One region of the Comamonas sp. UBA7528 genome, then DNA from elsewhere that is predicted to be linked to it. Evidence: riboswitches for the same ligand, from Rfam matches in the RefSeq annotation. Region 1 holds a riboswitch; each other region holds the start of a gene.

Region 1 (3,492 bases):
CCGACACGGCCATGTACCGGGTCAAGGCCAGCGGCAAGGGCAGCTTCGGCTTTTACGAGCCGGCCATGTCCAACGGGCTGCTGGGCCGGGTGCAGATGGAGCACGCGCTGCGGCAGGCACTGGACCGCGACGCCTTGCGCGTGGTCTACCAGCCCCAGGTCGAAATGCACACCGGCAGCATCGTCGGTTGCGAGGCGCTGCTGCGCTGGACGGATGCACGCCTGGGCGTGGTCTCGCCCGGGGTGTTCATTCCGCTGGCCGAGGAGTCCGGCTACATCGTCAAGCTCGGCGCCTGGGTGCTGGAGCAGGCGGTCAAGGAAGCGGTGCGCTGGGTCAAGCAGGGCCTGGGCGTGAAGGTGTCGGTCAATGTCTCCTCGCTGGAGCTGCACCAGCCCGACTATGCGGCGCGCGTGGCAGCGCTGCTGAGTGCCTATGGCCTGCCGGCTTGCTGGCTGGAGCTGGAACTCACCGAGTCGGCCCTGCTGCAGAAGGAGCCGGTCATCGTGCACTGCATCGAACAGCTGGCGGACCTGGGTGTGCAGCTGGTGATCGACGACTTCGGCACCGGCTATTCCAACCTGGCCTACCTCAAGCGCATGCCGATTTCCAAGCTCAAGGTCGACCAGTCCTTTGTGCGCGGTCTGCCGCAGGACATGAGCGACAAGGCCATTGTGGAAGCGGTCATCGGCCTGGGGCGCGCCCTCGATGTGGAGATCGTGGCAGAGGGCGTGGAAACCGCTGCGCAGCGTGAAACGCTGATGCGCATGGGCTGCGGCTTCTACCAGGGATTTCTGTGTGCCCCAGGGGTCGAGGCGGCCACGTTCCAGGCCATGCTGCGCGCCCAGGCGGCAGGCCTGGAAGCGGGAAGTCTGGGGGGCGGAGTGCCGGGAGAAGACCGGCCGGTGTAGCGGCTTTGGCCGCCGGGATGAGGGTGGGGGGTGTCTGCAAAAACCACCGCGCCGTCATCCTGAACCGGGGGTTCAGGTGGGCGAGGGCAACCAGACGTTGGGTTCGTCTAACGCGAGACGATCACGCTTGCCTGGCAATGTACCAAGCCCGTGCTCAGGGAGCATTGGTTCAAGGCAATATAAAGCACGGCAGATTTGCAGACGCCTTCATTTTAGCGCGTGCCCGGCGGCTTGTGGTGGACCGGATGGAGAAAAGGGGAATTTGCGCGGCAGCAGCTTTTCGGCGTTGCCGCAAGGCCTCTACAGCAGCTTGCTGTCGACTTCCAGCGCGGCTTCCAGGCGTTCGATCAGCGCCTGCGCCTGTTGCAACTCGTGCTCGCGCAGCGCCAGCAGCTCTTGCAGCTGCGAAGCCAGTGCCTGGGCTTCTTCCTGTGCCTGCTGCGCTTGCTGCAGGGCGTCTTCCTGCGGGGTGTCTTGCAACGGGGCCGTGGGCAGTGCGTCGGCCGCAGGGGCGGCAGGTGCCAGGCCGTTTTCCAGCGTCAGTTCCAGCTCCTGCTCCAGTTCCTGCACGCGGGTGTAGAGCGATGCACTCTCGAACGCCAGATTCACGGCGGCCAGCACCCCCACGCGTTCGCGGGCGCGCACCTTGCCGGTGTTGCGGATACGTTCCATGTCGGCATCCACCCGCTGCACGGCGGCCAGCAGCATGTCTTCCTGGCCCTCGGGGCAGGTCAACACATAGTCTTGCTGGAGGATGCGCGCTTCGATCTGGCTCATGGTGCCTCTTGGTTGGCGGGCAGGCGCTCAATCAGTGCGTCCACCCGTGCACGTGCCGCCTGCAGGCGCGAACGCAGGGAATCGCGCTCCTGTGTGAGCGCGGCCACCTGCTCGGCCAGCAGGGCATTGGTGCGCTGAAGCTCGGCGTGGCGCAGCAGCAGGCGATCAACACGCTCTGCCAGCGGCTCGATCATGGAAGGCTGCGAGGTCATGGACATAGAGGGTAGCAATTGTAGGCGTGGCTAAATGTAAGCAGGTGAAATAAGGCCGAATCAGCCTGCATATGACGCTGGAAAACACCGGTGCACAGCACTTTTTTTACGAACGGCACGACTGAAACTAAAATCGGTGCTGTTGGTGCTCGCAGCGCGGTTCACGCGCAGCAGTTCAACGGGAAGCAGGACGGCCTCGTTTTTTTCAGAACCCGCCCAGCCTGCGCTGCCCCCGCAACGGTGAGTCCCTGGTGCATGCCATGCACCCCCGCTATCTGATACCGCCACTGGATGCCTTGAACAAGCGTCTGGGAAGGCGATGGTGTGGAGGACCAGCCCGGATACCGGCCAACACTGGTGTGCCCGCTCGAACGGGCATGGTTTTGCCCATCACTGGCGGGGAGGCTGGTACGGGCGACTTGGTGTTTTTTCTCATGTTTTCGAATGTTTTGAAGGCCGGTGCCGTGGCGCCCGCCTTGCCGTGGTCTGCCGTGTCGGCGGCCGTGTTGTGCGCTGTGGCGGCAGCCGCCCAGGCCCAGGAGAGCCCCACAGCTCGCTCCACGCTGGAGGAAACTGTGGTGGCCGCCACGCGCAGCGAGCAGCGCCTGTCGGATGTGATCGCGGACATGACGGTCATCGACCGCGACCAGCTGGACCAGCAGGCCGGCCGGTCGCTGGAAGATGTGATGGCCAAGTTGCCCGGCGTGCAGATCACCCGCAACGGCGGCCCCGGCACCGAAACCGGTCTCTACCTGCGCGGCGCCAGCAAGCAGCACACGGCGGTCTATATCGACGGCATCCGTGTCGATGTACAGAACGGCTCCGGCGGTGCGCAGTGGGAGTCCCTGCCGGTGGACCTGATCGAGCGCATCGAAGTGCTGCGCGGCCCCGCGGGTGCGGTCTATGGCTCGGACGCGCTGGCGGGCGTGGTGCAGGTGTTCACCAAGCGCGGTGAAGCCGGCGTGCAGCCCTTTGTGGGCGTGGGGGCCGGCGAGTACGGCAGCCGCAAGGCCGAGGCCGGCATCAGCGGCGCCCAGGGCATGATGGATTACGCGCTGGGCCTGTCCTATGCCGAAAGCCATGGCTTCGACTCCAAGAACCGGGGCGTGCACAACGAAGACCGCGATGGCTACACACGCAAATCGGCCAACGCCCGCGTGGGGCTGCAACTGAACGCAGACCAGCGCCTGGAACTGACGGCCCTGACCAGCCGCACCAATGCCGGGTATGACGCCAGCAAGTCGGTCAAGGACGACCGTGGCCTGCGCGCGCTGGATGCCTATGGCCTGAGCTGGACTGCCCAGTGGACGGAGCGCTTTCGCACGCGCCTGTCCGTCAGCGAATCCACCAACCGCTACGAGACCTCGGGCACCAGCACCTACGAAGCCGAAACCCGTCTGCGCACGGCGCTGCTGCAGAACGAGTGGCTGCTGGGCCCGGGCACGTTGAGCCTGGCGCTGGAGCGGCGCGAAGACACGCTGGAGAACACCGGCCTGAAAAACACCAGCCACAAGGACCGCGACCAGACCGGCGTGGCCATTGGCTACGGTGCCAAGTTCGGTGCCCACAGCGTGCAGCTGAATGCCCGCAGCGAC
Region 2 (3,492 bases), on a different contig from region 1:
CAGGGCCAGGCGCTTGTCGGGATTGGCTTTGTGGCGCAAACGGCACCAGCGCTGCGCCAGCGCCACCACAAAATCCAGCCGCTCGGCATGGGCCTGGTACTGCACCACATCCGACTGCGTCAGCTCACTGCGGTGCGACAGCCCTTTGAAGCTGATGGCCCGCGTGATGATGCGGCCGTCCACCTCGGGCATCGCCACATGCATGGCAATGTCGCGCGGCTGCAGACCGTGCGCATCGTCCAGCCAGCTTTGCTGGTTGCTGCCGGACATGATGACCTGCAGCACCGGAATATCGCCCGCCAGCGCATGGTCGCCCGGTGTTTCCAGCGACGACTGCGCAAACGAGGTGGTGTTCAGGATCAGCGACACCTGGTGCGCACCGCACAGCTGGTGCAACAGGGCCAGGCTGGTCGCATCCTTGAGCGACAGCAGCGCCAGCGGCAGCGGGTTCATGCCCTGCGCCAGCAGCTGCTGGCACAGCTGGTGGAACACCTGCGTATTGCCCGACTGCAGGTGCGCGCGGTAGAACACCACCATGACCACGGGCGCGCCCACCTGCCACTGCAAAGGCCCCGGCTCCAGCCAGTGCGCGGCCGTCGCCGCGTCGTGGTCGGGATGGTAGACCGCAGCGGACGGCAGCGCGCGGGGCGCCAACGCTGGCTGCGCCCCCTTCAGAAAGCTGTGCCACAGATAGCGGAACATCTCGCGCGCATTGGCCAGCCCGCCTTCGCGCAGATAGCGCCAGATGCTGCGGCATTGCTCCACGGAGGCCGTGCTTTTTTGCAGCAGGTTCAGGTCTTCCGTCGTATCGCCGGAAAACATCACCAGCACAATGCCGTTCTGGCGGCACACCTCGCGGATGCGCTCCGTGCCATAGGGCCAGTAGCTCTCGCCGCCCAGGTGGTCGATCACGATCACGCGGGCATGCTGCAGCACCTCGTCGACATACAGGTCCACCGAGGCCGGCTGGCGCAAATGCATCAGATTGGCCAGCCGCACCGTCGGCAGGCGTTCGCCGTCCCGTCCCTGCTCCAGGCCCTGCTGCGCGGCGCTGGCCTGCAGCTGGCCATAGGCCTCGGCCAACAGGGCCAGCGTGGTGTCGGCCGCACTGAGCACCACCACATCGGCCGGCGACTGGCCCAGGCTGGAGACAAAGGCTTCGTCATCGACAAAGCCGCCGGGCTGGACGGCGAGCAAATGCATCAGAGCGCTCCGGCGGTCAGACCGTTCAACGCGGCGCGGATGCGGTCCTCTTCCAGATCATGGCCGATGAAGACCAGGTGGGTCTTGCGTGCCTCGTCATCGCGCCAGCGGCGGTCGAAATAGCTGTCAAAGCGCTTGCCCACGCCATGCATCACCAGGCGCATGGGCTTGCCTTCCAGGGACACAAAGCCCTTGACGCGGTAGACGGTGTTCTCGGCCACGATGTCGGCCAAGCATGCCAGCAGCGCATCCCGGTCCACCTCGGGCAGCTCGATCACCACGGAGTCGAACGCATCGTGGTCGTGCGCGTCGTGGTGGTGTTCCTCGCCTTCACCATGCTCGTGGTGGCCCACCCGCTCATGGATGCTCTCTTCCGAGGCACTGGACAGACCCAGCACCACCCCCAGGTCGATCTGGCCGTGCTCGGCCGCCACGATCTTCACCTGGGCCGGCACCTCCTCGCGCACGATGGCCTCCACCTTGGCGCGGTCCTGCGCGCTGGCCAGGTCCAGCTTGCTCAGCACCACCAGGTCGGCCGAGATCAGCTGGTCTTCAAACAGCTCGTGCAGCGGGGATTCGTGGTCCAGATTCGGATCCTGCTTGCGCTGGGCATCCACGGCCGCCGGGTTGGCCGCAAACTGTCCGGCAGCCGTCGCCGGCACATCCACCACCGTGATCACGGCGTCCACCGTGCAGGCGTTCTTGATTTCAGGCCAGTTGAATGCCTGCACCAGGGGCTTGGGCAGTGCCAGCCCGCTGGTTTCGATCAGGATGTGGTCAATATCGTCGCGCCGCGCAATCAGCTGGCGCATGACCGGGTAGAACTCTTCCTGCACGGTGCAGCACATGCAGCCGTTGGCCAGCTCGTAGAGCTGACCGCTTTGCGGGTTGGCTTCGTCTTCACAGCCGATGCCGCAGCCACGCAGAATCTCGCCATCGATCCCCAGTTCGCCGAACTCGTTGACGATCACCGCAATACGGCGGCCATTGGCGTTTTGCAGAATGTGGCGCAGCAGCGTGGTCTTGCCACTGCCCAGAAAGCCGGTAACGATGGTGGCGGGGATCTTGTGGTGCGTACTCATGGTCAAAAACTCCTGTGCTCCGAAGAAAAAAGAAAGCTGCGGCCTCAGTGCCCGCTGCCAGTGAAAGAGGTGCAGGCGCGAGGGGAGCGCAGTGCAGCAGCAGGCCCCGACGCGGCCATGCGGCAGTGGGCGCCCAGGCCGAACGGACGCTGCGCGGCACAGGTCAGAGGGTGAATACGTCCGCCTTGCCCGGCAGGCCGTGCCATGAAGGCCTTTGCAGCGAAGCGCGCAGCCATGCGCACGCCCTGCACAGACGTTGGGACAGGCATGCGCCGGGCATGCCGATGTGTGAACGGTTGAACCATGCTCTCCCCGAGCTGTCACGCGACAAAAAGCATGCGATGGGGAGGATGTGCGTGCGACAGACCTGGGTCGCACCAGAAGCAGGTGGAAAGGGCCGGTCAGCAAACAGCCCACACCCCGTGGCATACCACTGCAATCAAACAGGTCGGTATTCTGGCTCGCCGTCATACCGCCCACACGGCCTTCCCAGGTAGCGCACCCAGTGGCATCGACGTGTGGCGGTCAGGCTTACAGCAGCGGGGGCTGCGCCGGAATGCTTCCCACCCGAAGGCGAAGGTCACCGGACTTCCCGTTTCACCCGGCATGGGCTGTGCCATGCAGGGCTCCTGTTCAAAGCGCAAATTATAGGAGCGGCAACCCACCCTTCGCGCAACGGGGGCAGCTAAGTGGACACTGGAGCGGGCAGCGCAGGCGGCAGCAGGCACTGCATATGGATGGTCTGCCAGACCGGCTCGGCCTCGCGCTGCAGCACCGCAAACCCATTGCGTTCCCAGAACTCCAGCGCCCCCGGCAAAAAAGGGTGGGTGTGCAGATACAGCACCTGGACTCGGTGGGCCTGTGCATGGGCCTGCAGCGTGGCGAACAACGCCTGTGCCAGCCCTTGCCGCCGCCACGCCGGTGCCACAAACAGGCGCACCACCTCCACCACGGACTGCGGCCCGAAATCCAGCTGCGCAAACCGGCCATCGTAGGCACGGTAGGCGATGCTGCCCACCACAGCGTGCTGCGCATCACGGGCCGCCCACATCCGCCCGCCCCTGTCCCCGTATACCTGCGCGAAATGCCGCAGGTCCGCCGGCGTGTCCTGGGCAGACACACGTGCACCGAACATCTGCACGCGTGCGTCGCGCAGAAAGCCGTCCACCTCCTGCAGGCGCTCGACCGGCTGGATGGAAATCAGATG
Region 3 (3,492 bases), on a different contig from region 1:
AGTGGTAGTAGCCGCCCGCAAAGGCGCTGAGCGACTGGCCCGGCAGGCCCAGGTTCAGCACCTGCTTGAGGTCGACGTTGGTGGTCAGCTCCAGGCCACGCGCCACGACTTCTGCGGCGTTGTTGGCATAGTCCGAGGTGTTGGTGCTGGGGCCCCGGGACACGGTGGTGATGCGGTTGGAGATGATGTTCTGGAACAGCGCGGCATCCACCTTCCAGCCTGGCTGCGTGAAGGTGGTGCCCACTTCGATCTGGCGGCTGGTCTCGGGCTTCAGATTGGGGTTACCGAAGGTGCGCCCGCCGCCCACGGCGGTGAAGTCGGCGGCCAGTTCGGTGGCGGTCGGGGCCCGGAAGCCGGTGGAGATGCCTGCGCGCAGGTTCCAGTCGTCGGTGGCTTTCCAGGTCGAACCCAGGGACCAGGTGTGCGTGTCGTACTTGCGCACATTGGACTGGGCAAACGCCAGATTGGGCGTGGGGTCGAAGCGGGTCTCCCCCCAGGTCTTGCGCAGGCCGGCGCGCAAGGTCAGCCGGTTGTCCAGCAGCGTGTGCGCGTCTTCCAGGTACAGCGCCTTGGTCTCTTCCGTCTGGTTGTTGTCGTACGGTGCCACCTGGCCTGCCGGGCCGCCGGGCATGGCCACACGGAAGCGGTCCGAACGCAGATGGCTGCGTTCCCAGTCCACGCCCACCAGCAGGTCGTTGGCGGCGGACAGGCGAAAGCGCGGCTGCAGGCGGATGCCGGTGGCGTCCAGCTTGCGGTCGTTGTAGTCGCGCGCCGTGCCCGGCACCGGGCTGGTGCCGCTCTTGATTACGGGGGAGGCCCAGTTGAATTCGTCCTCGTCCACAAAGTGGTAGACCTGCGCCAGCCAGCTGACGGACTGGTCGGCCAGTGCGCCGGTGTAGGTCAGGTCCAGCGAGCGGTTGTCGCGGTTATCCTTGCTGTAGATGTTGGCGCCGGATCCCCGGAAGCCTGCGTTGTAGATGCCGTCGGTGCGGGCCTGCAGCTCCACCCGGTTCAGGCTGTCTATCTGCAGCCCCAGGGCGGCCACCGCGCCACGGCGCTTCCAGCCGGTGTTCTGCATGACGGTGCCGCCGTCGCCGGACTTGTAGTCATCCCGGGCGCTGGTGTTCAGGCCCACATACCAGTCCAGCATGCCGCTGGCGCCTGCCGTCTGGGCCTGGGTGCTCCAGCCGCCCCAGGAGCTGCCAGTCACCGTGACCCGGTTCAGCGGGCCGCTGGCGCCGGTGCGCAGGATGATGTTGATCACCCCGCCCATGTTCTGGCTGCCGTACACCACCGAGGCAGGGCCGCGCACGATTTCGATGCGTTCCACATCGGTCAGGCTGAGCTTGGACAGATTGGCTGTGCCGGCGCGGCGGCCGTTGAGCAGCACCAGCACCTGGCCCTTGAAGTCGCGCCCCTGGCCGTCGGTGGCGGCACCGCGCAGGTTCAGCGAGGTCTGGGCCGCCGTCCATTCGCTGAGAAAGCCCACCGCATGCTCGGCCAGCAGGTCGGTGACGGAGCGGGACGAGGAGCGTTCGATGTCCTGGCGGTCAATCACCTGGGTGGTGGCCGCAATGCGGGCCCGGTCCTCGGGCCGGGCCGTGGCGGTGACGAAGACATCGCCCAGCGCCGCAGCCGGTGCGGTTGTGGTTGCGGTCGCCGCAGAGGCCGCGGTGTTTTCTACTCCCTGCGCATGCGCGCCCCACAGCGCGCAGCACAGGGCGACGCCCACGGTCACGGGCTTCAGGGCAAGGGGGAATGCGCCAGATGGTGCACGCGATGGTGCACAGGGCAAAGCGACAGGCCCGCAGGAAGGGCCATAGGAAATACGGGAAGGGGTGCGCATGCGCGGCTCCAGATGGCCTTGCTCTCCCGCAAGGCCGATTCAAGAAAACATCCGCAGGCAGGCATGCGCAGACAGGACAGCTCGGCGTGCGAACCCATCCCACCTGGACTGCGCGCTCACCCGCGGCGTCCAAAAAAAGTGACAAGGCCGGTATCCGGGCTCGCGAAATGCCGAAGTCCAGGGACATCCGTCCTGGGACTTTCGGCCCACTCCACGCCTTCCCACGCAGTGCGCAGTGGCTTCAGGTCTGACCTGTGTGCAGAGGGTGATTCGCTTACCGTTGCGGGGGCAGCGCAGGCATTGCGCTCTGTGGAGCGCACCTGCTTCCCGTTTAACTGCTGTGGCCTTGCGGCCAACGCAGCACCTCGAAACAAGCATTGAAATGTATCTCAATGCAGCGAGGAATTATCGCTCACGACACATGGCTGCAACGACCGGAATGCGCCGCATCGGTGCGCCGGGCTGGCCACACACCCGGTGCCATCCCTTCGGGGTGCCCACCTGCGCGCCGCTGTGCCCAGGCATTCAGTCCCACGCCGGAAACGGGTCGTGGAAGCCGGTCCAGGCCCGGGGGGCCAGGCCCATTTCGTGGTCGGTCAACAGACAGGCATCCAGCCGCTGGCGCAGCGCCGGCTCGTCCATGCCGATGCCGATCAGCACCAGTTCCTGGCGGGCGTCGCCCACGCTGTCATCCCAGTGCTGGGTGATGGTGGCCAGCGCCTCGGGCTCGCGCGGCCATTGCTCCCGGGGTACCGACGCCCACCAGCGCCCTGCCCGACCATGGCGGCACACGGCCCCGGCCTGCGACCAGTTGCCCGCGTAGATGGGGCGGCTGGCCAGCCAGAAAAAGCCTTTGGAGCGGATGACTCCGGGCCATTCGGAGCCGACCAGGGCATGAAAGCGCCCCGGGTGGAACGGCCGGCGCGAGCGGTAGACAAAGCTGCCGATGCCGTATTCCTGGGTTTCCGGGGTGTGTTCGCCACGCAGCTCTTTCAGCCAGCCCGGGGCCCTGGCCGCCTCGTCGAAGTTGAACAGCTTGGTGGACAGCACGGACGCCAGCGGCACTTTGCCGAAGGAGGACTCCACAATGCGCGCCCGCGGGTTCAGCGTCTTCAGGATGGCCATGAGCCGCTGGCGCTCTGCGCGGGTGATGAGGTCGGTCTTGTTGAGCACCAGCACATCGCAGAACTCGACCTGCTCGACCAGCAGGTCCACCACCTTGCGCTCATCGCCCTCACCCAGCGACTCCCCGCGCCCCCGCAGGCTGTCCCGGGATTCGTAGTCCTTGAGGAAGTTGAAGCCGTCCACCACGGTGACCATGGTGTCCAGCACCGCAATGTCCGACAGGCAGGCGCCCGACTCGTCGGTGAAGGTGAAGGTTTCGGCCACCGGCAGCGGCTCCGAGATGCCCGTGGACTCGATCACCAGGTAGTCGAAGCGCTTTTCCCGTGCCAGGCGACGCACCTCCACCAGCAGGTCTTCGCGCAGGGTGCAGCAGATGCAGCCGTTGCTCATTTCGACCAGTTTTTCCTCGGTCCGGGACAGATCGCTCCCGCCTTCGCGCACCAGCGCCGCGTCGATGTTGACCTCGGACATGTCGTTGACGATGACCGCGACGCGCAGGCCCTGGCGGTTGTGGAGGATGT
Region 4 (3,492 bases), on a different contig from region 1:
GCGGGGCGCGGTGGCAATACCTCTCGCAAGGGGCGGCTGAACGGGGCGGCCGGGCGGCGTCTGGACTGGGTGTCCACGCTGGCCTCCAAGGGGGCCGGGACACTGCAGCCCGAGCACCTGCGCTTTCGCCGCCGGCCCGTGGGGAGCAAGACTTTGCACCTGGTATTGCTGGATCTGTCGGCGTCCATGCTGCGCGGGGAAAAGCTGGCCTGGGCCAAAGGGTGCTTGCTGGCCCTGACCGAACGGTTCTACCGCGATCGCGACGATATGGCGGTGATCGGCTTTGCGGGCGAACAGGCACGGTGGCTGCAGCCGCCGGCGAAAGCCAGAGCCTTCAATGCCGACTGGATTGCACCCTTGCGCGGCGGTGGTGGAACGCCGATCCAGCCTGCCGTCGATGCCGTGGAGGGCGCGCTGCGACGCTGCCCGCCCGGTACCCGGGCCACGGTCTGGCTGCTGACGGATGGGCGGTTTGACCCGCTGCCGGTGCGCCCCGAGGGGGTGGACCGTTGCTGCATCATCGACTTTGAAAATGATGCGGTGGCGCTGCGGCGTTGCCAGCGGCTGGCGGCGATGTGGCGCGGGGAGTGGGTACGAGCGGAGCTTTTTGCCAGCGCCGGCTGAGCGCCGCAGGCACTGGTGGTGGGCGCGGCAGTCCGTGGCCGTCGGAAAAAAGCGGTGATTTGCTGCGTTGCATCAGCGACGGCCGATACTGGGGTGGAGTTTTCAGGAGGGTGGCAGATATCGCGTAAAATCTGCGCTGATCCCAGGTGTTTCGCCGCGCACTGCGCGCAAGGAAATGAAACGAGAAGCAGGTGCGTGGTTCGCCACCATTCCTGCACTGCACCCGCAACGGTAATCAGAGAAATGGGGACGCCCGTCATTGCTTGCTGCAATGACAGCCACTGCGCAAGCGGGAAGGCGCGTCCAGCTGTCAACCCCCATGGGTTGAGCTCTGTAAGTCCGGAGACCGGCCTGGCGTGAACAAGGCGCAGCGGGAGTGCATGTGGCTTGATGGGCTCGCACATCCGCGCTGCCAATCACCTCCATCTTCCATCCCCTCTGCAGATTTCAATCGTCCGGCCCGGGTATCGGCCTGACCGACTGCGGATACAGCATGGCGCGAGAGCTTCTGGGTGTGACGGTGCAGGCAGCGGCTCTGGATGGGGGCGCTACGCACCATGGCTGATTCCATCAAGGTTCAGGGATGGTGCCCCACGGCATGGAAGCCCATGCGGTCGGAAGACGGTTGGATTGTCCGGGTTCGCCCGGTCTGCGCCTCCATCAGCGCGGCGCAGTGGGCCGCGCTGGCGGCTTGGGCGTTGTCCCTGGCGCATCCCCAGATCGAGCTGACCCGGCTGGGCAATGTGCAGCTGCGCGGGGTGGCGGATGCGGACCTGCCTGCGCTGCTGGCGCAGCTGGTCGCGGCCCGGCTGATTCCGGCGGATGCGGATGCCGATCTGGCGCCCCCCGTGCATTGCACCCCTTTTTACGAGACCCATGACCGGACCCACCAGCTCGCCATGCTATTGGGCCGTGCGGTGGTGGAGCGCTTGTGCCCCAGTGTGCTGGAGCGCCAGGGCATGGCCGCGCTGCCCAGCAAGTTCGGCTTGCTGGTGGACGATGCGGCGCGCAGCCTGTGCGGTGTGGCCTCCGATCTGCGGGTCTGGGCGGATGCCGGCGGCGGCTATGGCCTGGCATTGGGCGATGCCGCCGACTGGTACCGCTTTGGCGATGTGCAGCAGCTTGTCGATGCCGCGATCCACATGGCCACCTGGTTCGCCCGTGCGCGGATGGCGGTTTCCGGTAAACCGCCCACCCGGCTGCCGGCGCTGCTGTCGTCTTTGCCGCTGGATACGCTCTTGCAGGATGCAGTGCGCCAGGGCGCGCAGCCGCCCGCCCCAGCGCCGGTGCTGCCGGGCCCACTGGCACAAGGTTGGGTGCTGGGGGTGCCGCTGGGGCGCATCGATGCCCTGGCGATGCAGGCACTGGCGGCCAGCCTGGCGGCCGACACGGAAATCCGCGTCACGCCCTGGCGTTCGCTGCTGCTGATGTCGGCGGACGCGCCGTCGTGCATTGCCCGTCTGGATGCACAGCACTGGATGACCGATGCCGCGGATGCCCGCCTGCGGGTGTCGGCCTGCACCGGAAGCCCGCGCTGTGCGCAGGCCCATGTGCCGGCACAGGACATGGCGCTGCAGTTGGCGTCCCACGTGCCCGAGCGCGGGCATCTGCACGTCAGCGGCTGCGCCAAGTTCTGCGCGCTGTCGTCCGATGCCACCTCACTGATTTTTGCCAGCCCGTCCGCAACGGACGGGGTCTGGCTCCATGCCGGTTCTGCCGGGCAGCCTGACCGTCCCAGGGGCCAGTTCCCTTACCGGGCCGGGTCGGCACTGCCTGCAGAACTCCACACACTACTTCATGACCTACCACTATGAAATGCACGGTGAAGAGATTTACCGGCAATCGTTTCGCATCATCCGCAGCGAGGCCGATCTGGCCCGCTTCACGCCCCTGGAGGAGCGGGTGGCCTGCCGCATGATCCATGCCGCAGGCATGGTGAGCCTGGCCCAGGACATCCATTTCTCCGCAGATTTTGCGCAGGCCGCAGAAGCGGCACTTCAGCGCGGTGCCCCCATCCTGTGCGATGCGCGCATGGTCAGCGAAGGCATCACGCGCAAGCGCCTGCCTGCCGACAATGCCATCATCTGCACCTTGCAGGATGCCCGCACGCCCGGGCTGGCCCAGGCCATGGGCAATACCCGCAGTGCCGCCGCGCTGGAGCTGTGGCGCGAACACCTGGACGGCGCGGTGGTGGCCATCGGCAATGCGCCGACCGCGCTGTTCCACCTGCTGAACATGCTGGAGGACCCGGCATGCCCGCGTCCGGCAGCCATCATCGGCTGCCCCGTGGGCTTTGTGGGTGCTGCCGAGTCCAAGGATGCACTGCGCGCATGGGGACAGATTCCTTTCGCCATTGTGCAGGGGCGTCTGGGCGGTTCTGCCATCACGGTGGCTGCCGTCAACGCGCTGGCGACGGCGGTGGAGTGAAGCACGTGATGAACAGCGGCAAAATTATCTGCGTGGGCCTGGGCCCCGGTGATCCGGACATGATGAGCGTAAAGGCGGACCGTCTGCTGCGCAATGCGCGCCATGTCGCCTATTTCCGCAAGCGGGGCCACCCGGGCAAGGCCCGGCAGCTGGTCAACGGCATGCTGCATGCCGAGGTCACGGAGTACCCGATGGAGTACCCGCTGACCACCGAGATCCCGCACGACGACCCGCGCTATATCGCGCAGCTGTCGGATTTCTATCTGGGCTGGCAAGCGCGCCTGACCGAGCTGGCGCGCGGCGAGGATGTGATCGTGCTGTGCGAGGGCGATCCGTTTTTCTACGGCTCCTTCATGCACCTGTATGTGCGCTTGCAGCAGGAAGGCGTGGTGCCGGTCGAGGTGCTGCCCGGCATCCCCGGCATGGTGGGCTGTTGGCATG

The links. A riboswitch is a leader RNA that binds a small molecule or an ion and turns the genes downstream of it on or off. The one in region 1 is predicted to bind cobalamin.
Region 2: another riboswitch for cobalamin. It lies ahead of cobW (cobalamin biosynthesis protein CobW); the one in region 1 lies ahead of B3349_RS01220 (TonB-dependent receptor domain-containing protein).
Region 3: another riboswitch for cobalamin. It lies ahead of B3349_RS15570 (TonB-dependent receptor); the one in region 1 lies ahead of B3349_RS01220 (TonB-dependent receptor domain-containing protein).
Region 4: another riboswitch for cobalamin. It lies ahead of B3349_RS11640 (ferredoxin-like domain-containing protein); the one in region 1 lies ahead of B3349_RS01220 (TonB-dependent receptor domain-containing protein).

What each region holds. Positions count from the first base shown of each region.
Region 1 is NZ_DLMU01000001.1:266,721-270,212, reverse strand. It holds gene B3349_RS01235 (sensor domain-containing protein) at 1-908, shown strand, start outside; gene B3349_RS01230 (cell division protein ZapA) at 1,209-1,685, opposite strand; gene B3349_RS01225 (hypothetical protein) at 1,682-1,897, opposite strand; cobalamin riboswitch at 2,024-2,264, shown strand; gene B3349_RS01220 (TonB-dependent receptor domain-containing protein) at 2,332-3,492, shown strand, end outside.
Region 2 is NZ_DLMU01000009.1:107,697-111,188, forward strand. It holds gene cobN (cobaltochelatase subunit CobN) at 1-1,203, opposite strand, end outside; gene cobW (cobalamin biosynthesis protein CobW) at 1,203-2,285, opposite strand; cobalamin riboswitch at 2,715-2,933, opposite strand; gene B3349_RS11665 (GNAT family N-acetyltransferase) at 2,971-3,492, opposite strand, start outside.
Region 3 is NZ_DLMU01000013.1:22,325-25,816, forward strand. It holds gene B3349_RS15570 (TonB-dependent receptor) at 1-1,738, opposite strand, end outside; cobalamin riboswitch at 1,975-2,229, opposite strand; gene zigA (zinc metallochaperone GTPase ZigA) at 2,372-3,492, opposite strand, start outside.
Region 4 is NZ_DLMU01000009.1:100,385-103,876, reverse strand. It holds gene B3349_RS11645 (vWA domain-containing protein) at 1-624, shown strand, start outside; cobalamin riboswitch at 752-993, shown strand; gene B3349_RS11640 (ferredoxin-like domain-containing protein) at 1,182-2,438, shown strand; gene B3349_RS11635 (precorrin-8X methylmutase) at 2,422-3,051, shown strand; gene cobI (precorrin-2 C(20)-methyltransferase) at 3,060-3,492, shown strand, end outside.